2 regions of the Moritella sp. 36 genome follow, and region 2 is predicted to be linked to the other one. Evidence: predicted binding sites of a transcription regulator. Region 2 holds the regulator's gene; the other holds the start of a gene.
What was found. The regulator sigma-54, encoded in region 2, starts transcription at its own class of promoters, with help from an activator protein. The targets are predictions, from matches to a motif close to GTTGGCACGNNNNTNGNNT.
Positions count from the first base shown of each region.

Region 1: a site for sigma-54 is predicted at 1,724-1,742, ahead of flgB (flagellar basal body rod protein FlgB). Genes of this name have one in related genera too.

Region 1 is NZ_CP056120.1:1,007,003-1,010,200, forward strand. Features, by position in the region: gene HWV03_RS04610 (chemotaxis protein CheV) at 1-602, shown strand, start outside; gene HWV03_RS04615 (CheR family methyltransferase) at 657-1,481, shown strand; gene flgB (flagellar basal body rod protein FlgB) at 1,808-2,203, shown strand; gene flgC (flagellar basal body rod protein FlgC) at 2,206-2,625, shown strand; gene HWV03_RS04630 (flagellar hook assembly protein FlgD) at 2,642-3,198, shown strand, end outside.
Region 2 is NZ_CP056120.1:235,934-239,131, forward strand. Features, by position in the region: gene rapZ (RNase adapter RapZ) at 1-670, opposite strand, end outside; gene hpf (ribosome hibernation promoting factor) at 813-1,100, opposite strand; gene HWV03_RS01090 (RNA polymerase factor sigma-54) at 1,132-2,649, opposite strand; gene lptB (LPS export ABC transporter ATP-binding protein) at 2,699-3,198, opposite strand, start outside.

The DNA of each region.
Region 1 (3,198 bases), 770 kb from region 2:
TTATCAACATTAACTGGGAAGCTATTTTACCCCCGCCAAAAGGTACTGGTCGATTTAGCTATTTAACGGCTGTGACAGAAGTTGATAAAGAACTTGTTGAAGTCTTAGATGTGGAGAAAATCCTGCATGAAGTGGCGCCGGTGAAAATGGAAGTTAGTGAAGGAATACTTGAAACGGCAACACAAATAGATACGAAAGAAATAGAGAAAGTGATTCTTGTTGTAGATGATTCAAGTGTTGCACGTAATCAGATTAAGAAAGCAGTCTCTGACCTTGGCTTTAAGATAGTATTAGCTAAAGATGGTCGAGACGGATTAAATAAACTTCGTGAAATGGCTGCCAATGGCCCAATTACCGACCAAATCGCGTTGATGATCTCAGATATTGAGATGCCAGAAATGGATGGTTATACACTCACTGCAGAAGTGAGAAATGATCAATCATTGAATGGTTTATATATTATTTTACATACGTCGTTAAGTGGTGTGTTTAATCAGGCGATGGTAACTAAAGTTGGCGCAAACGATTTTATCGCAAAATTTAATCCCGATGAACTTGCGGGTGCGGTTTTAAAAGCATTAAAAGCAGCAGACCCTAGCTAGGGAATAGTTGTATTGAATAAATGTATTTTCATATAGAAAGTTGAGTAAAAAATAGTGCAAACATTGTCAAATGAAGTTTATACCCGTTTTAGTGAATTTCTTGAAATTCAGTGTGGTATTGTATTAGGGCAAAATAAACAATATTTAGTTAAAAGTCGCTTATTGCCACTATTGGCAAAGCATAAAATGACGAGTTTAACTGAGCTAGTACAAAAATCGATGACTATGTTAGCGCGTGATTTACGTAATGATGTTATTGATGCGATGACCACTAATGAAACGTTGTGGTTTCGTGATGTTTACCCGTTTGAGTATTTACAGGCTCAGATCTTACCTGAATTTATGAATAAAGGTCAGCCAATTAAGATCTGGTCTGCCGCCTCTTCATCTGGACAAGAACCGTTTTCAATAGCAATGTCTGCGATTGAAACGCAAGAAAAGATTAAGCGTTTAGTGAAGCCTAATGTACAAATTGTCGGTACGGATATATCCCCAACTATGATTAAGCATTGTAAAGATGGTGTTTATGATCGCTTGGCTCTTGGCAGGGGCCTGTCTCCTGAACGTAAGCGTCAGTTTTTCACGACACTACCTGATGATAAAATGCAGGTGAATCGTGACGTGCAGCAGTTAACGACATTTCGTGAAATCAATTTATTGGAAAGCTATGCTTTGCTCGGTAAGTTCGATATTATTTTTTGTCGTAATGTACTGATTTACTTTTCCCCAAAGATTAAAAGTCAGATCCTTAATCAATTTGCAGGATCATTAAAGCCGGGTGGGTACCTCTTCTTAGGCGCATCAGAATCCTTGACTGGGTTAACGGATAAGTTTGAAATGGTCCGTTGTAACCCAGGGATAGTCTATAGGTTAAAATAGTTTATTTGTAACGGTTACGGCTTGAACATGGATGTTCGTTTATTGGCTATAATTGATCGCCATAAACCGTCAAAAAATTGATTTAACAGTTTATCTTTAGATAGCCTCCTGTATTTCCTCTCATGCCTTTAAATTATAACGTTCATAAAAACCACCTTAATATAAGCTTAAGGTGCTGATTTTAAGGTTATTATTTATTTTTTGATTTATGGGTTAAATAAAGCGAATCTCTAATTACCTATTTTGGCACATATGTTGCTTTCATCATTTGTATCATCGTAATTATCCTGCGATTGATTACGATATAAATGTTATAGGAGGCGTTCATGGCTATTAATTTTGATAATGCATTGGGTATACACCAATATTCTGTTGGCGTAAGAGAGCGTCGTGCAGAGGTATTAGCCAGTAATATTGCTAATGCAGACACGCCAGGGTTTAAAGCGAAAGACTTAAGCTTTAAGGATGCACTTGCTAGTGCGACCCAGGGCAGCAGTTTTAACTTATCAAAAACCAGTGAACGTCATATATCAGGCGGCAGGGATATGGCGTCTGATCTTCAATATAGAATTCCGAATCAACCCGATACTGGTGACGGTAATACAGTTGATGTACAAACTGAGCGTGCTAGCTTTATGCAAAACAGCATGGAATATCAGGCATCACTGTCATTTTTAAGCAGTAAAATTCAAACTATGCGCAAGGCAATTAAAGGACAATAATTATGAGTTTATTTCGAGTCTTTGACGTTGCCGGTTCGGCAATGAGTGCACAATCGGTTCGTTTAAATACAACCGCGAGTAACCTTGCTAACGCGAATAGTGTGAGTAGTAGCGCCGGTGAGACCTATAAAGCGCGTTATCCTATTTTCAAAGCACAATTTGATCAAGCTAATGCTGCGCAAAATGAAGCAGTTGGCGTGAATGTTGCAGGGATTGTAGAAAGTGATGCGCCATTAGTTAATGAATTTAATCCAAATCATCCATTAGCTGACGAAAATGGCTATGTATATCGTCCGAATGTAAACGTAATGGAAGAGATGGCAAACATGATTAGCGCATCTCGTTCATACCAAACTAACGTGCAAATAGCTGATTCTGCTAAACAAATGTTGAATAAGACATTAACGTTAGGTCAAGGTTAATAGAGGGTATTTGGCTGTGACGACAATTAATAACAGTAATAATATAGCTGACTTCAGCAGTCAGTTTAAAGCAGAAAAAAAAGATGCGGCAGAGCAAGCGGCAGAAACTACCCGCAAAGAGCTAGGTCAAGAAGACTTTTTCTCGTTACTTACACAAGAATTGGCTTATCAAGATCCGTTCAAACCGGTAGAAAACTCAGACATGGTGGCGCAAATGGCGTCATTTACTACTGCTGATGGTATTTCTAATATGGATAGCAAGTTTGAGCAGCTAAATACGATCATGAGCTCAAACCAAGCGCTGCAGGCATCGAGTCTGGTCGGTACTAAAGTATTGGCCCCTGCATCGTCAGCATTTTTGTCTGGAGGTGAGGATGTATCTGGTCGTATTGAATTACCACAGAGCGCACCAAATTTGCGTTTACAAATTGCCAATCAAGTTGGTGAAGTTGTTAAAGTGCTCGATATGGGTGAACAAAAAAGTGGTGCTATTGCCTTTAATTGGGATGGTACAGACATGAACGGCAAGAAAGTGGCGGAAGGAAGTTACCGCTTAAAAGCATCTGCATCGAT
Region 2 (3,198 bases):
TTTCAATCTGTTGTGAAAAGCTCATTACATCAGGCTGTTGGCTCAGGTATTTAATGACGGGTTCATCAAGACCTGTGTAAGGTTTTAATTCTGGGATCCAATGGGGGTTTGGTAGAAAACGGACATCAAATACATAATCGGCATCCATAGGTAGGCCATGTTTAAAACCAAATGATTGAAATACTAAGACAAGTTGGTTGTTTTTCTTTCCTAAAATACGTTCTTTAATCTGTTCACTGAGTTCATGAATATTGAGTTCAGTAGTATCGATTTTTAAATCAGCAAGTAACGCTAAAGGGCTTAATCGTTTTTTTTCTATTTCAATCGCTTGTGATAGAGATAGCTCATCTTTTGTTAACGGATGAAGGCGTCTGGTTTCACTATAACGTTTGATAAGGACTGACTGGTTAGTATCAAGAAATAAACTAGTCAGATCGGTGCTCGTTCTTAACTCTGTAATTATGTCGTTTAATTCTTTTTTTTCTGTCGGTAAATTACGGACATCAATACTCACTGCCACTTTTTCGGTTTGGTCATTTAAGGTTTTTAGCAGTTGTGGTAGTAATTTTACTGGTAGGTTATCTACGCAATAGTAGCCTAGATCTTCAAGCACGCGTAATGCAATTGATTTACCAGATCCTGACTGGCCGCTGACTATTATTAATTTCATCTTTTATCCTCACAGCGATATAAAATAATGGGTTCATTATCCCGCAATTGATTTGGATATGATATGTTTTAATTATGTCAGAAGCATTAATACCTAAAGGAAAAAGTGGTTTTCCTTTAGGTTATCTGTGGCGAGATTAAAATTAATGACGAATCAACTTCTCTTTATGCTTAATCACTTGGCGATCGAGCTTATCCAGTAAGCCATCAATTGCGGCATACATGTCATTGTGTTCATGCACGGCAAAGATCTCCCCCCCATTTAAATGTATTTTTGCTTCTGCAATTTGAAGTAATTTTTCGACATTTAAAATCACATGGATATTGTTTATATGATCAAAATGCCGTTCTAATTTGGAAAACTTGCTATCAACATAATCTTTCAGTGAGTCTGTAATGTTTACATGTCTACCGGTTAAATTAATTTGCATATATGTCTCCCCTATGAAGGTTGGATTAGCCTTATAATAGGCTTTTACGCTGATTAGACGGTGGTATACTTAGTGCCTCCCGATATTTTGCAATCGTACGTCTAGCCACTTTGATACCTTGATCAGCAAGTAAATCAGCAATCTTGCTGTCACTTAATGGTTTAATGACATTTTCTGCCGCGACCAATTTTTTTATTAATGCTCGAATAGCGGTTGATGAACATTCTCCGCCATTGTCAGTACTTACATGGCTTGAAAAGAAAAACTTAAGTTCAAAAATACCGCGTGGTGTATGCATAAACTTCTGCGTTGTTACCCGTGAAATGGTTGACTCGTGCATTTCCACTTCTTCGGCAATATCATTTAAAACCATAGGTTTCATGGCTTCATCGCCATACTCAAAAAAATCAATTTGTCGTTGAACAATACTTTTAGTTACTTTTAGTAAGGTTTCATTACGGCTATCTAAGCTTTTAATAAACCATTTAGCTTCTTGTACATGCGTTCGAATAAACTGCCCATCGCTGCTACTACGATTGCTTGTCGACAAGTTTGAATATTCATTGTTCACTTTTAATCTTGGCACAATGTCAGGATTTAACTCGACTACCCACTGATTATTTTTTTTCTTTACTAAAACATCGGGAATTACATAAAGCCCTTCAGTCTGATCGATAACATTGCCAGGTCTGGGTTCTAGACTCTGAATTAATTGCATGATCTCTTTAAGCTGTGGTTCTTTTAATTTTGTCTTACGGCTTAATTGACGGTAGTCGCGATTGCCTAATAAATCCATGTGAGACTGAATTATTTGCTGACATTCTGTTAACCAAGGTGTGTTTTTAGGTAAATGCTGGAGTTGGATCAATAAACATTCTTGTAATGAACGCGCTGCAACGCCGATGGGATCGAAATGTTGAATACGCTTTAATACTGCTTCTATTTCGTCTAATTCAACTTGCTCTTCACTATTTTCTTTACTACTGTCGCTAAGTTCTTGGTGACCGTTATTGACGCTAGACAGGATGTCTTCACAAGTCTGATTAAGGTAGCCATGATCATCAATGCCATCAATAATCGCAACGGCAATAGCACGATCAGTGTCAGAAAATGGGGTTAATTCCATTTGCCACATGAGATGCTCGTATAAGCCTTCGCTGGTCTCACCTTGATAGACTTGGTCTAAACCATCAATACTGCTACCCGCACTGCTGTGAGTCTGTATTTGAGGGGTATAGACATCATCCCAATTACTGTCATTAGGCAATTCATCTGGCATGGCTTCACTGGCGAGCGCATCACTAACTTCTATTTGGCTGGCATCGGTAACTGCGTCGTTATTATTTGGATTATGCTCATCACTACTTTCTGTATCGTTTGCTTGAGCTGTGTTGGGATCTTCTTGTTCCAGTAGCGGATTACTGTCTAATGCTTCTTGAATCTCTTGTTGTAACTCCAAGGTCGATAATTGTAATAATCGAATCGCTTGTTGCAACTGTGGCGTCATTGCCAGAGATTGACTCATACGAAGTTGTAATGATGGCTTCATCTAACGACTACTCTCTCTTCCTTAAATGCGGTAACGTATCAATATCAAACTATAGTCGGAATTGATCACCAAGGTATACTTCTTTCACTTTTTCGTTGGATAAAATCTCTTCAGAAGTACCAGATGCGATCAAATGTCCATGGCTCACAATATAAGAGTGTTCACATACATCGAGTGTCTCACGTACGTTATGGTCGGTAATTAATACCCCTAAACCACGATCGCGCAGATGTTGAATAATTTTTTTAATATCACCTACCGAGATTGGATCAACGCCAGCAAAAGGTTCATCTAATAAAATAAACTTTGGATCTGCCGCAAGCGCGCGGGCAATCTCAACACGGCGGCGTTCACCACCCGATAAGCTCATGCCTAAACTATCGCGAATATGGGTGATATGGAACTCTTCTAATAATTCTTCTAACTTTTCTTCACGTTCGAAACGCGTGAGTTCAGTTCGTAACTCTAAGATTGCCATGATATTTTTCGTTACCGATAAACGACGAAAAATAGACGCTTCTTGGGGTAAGTAACCAATACCTTGTTGTG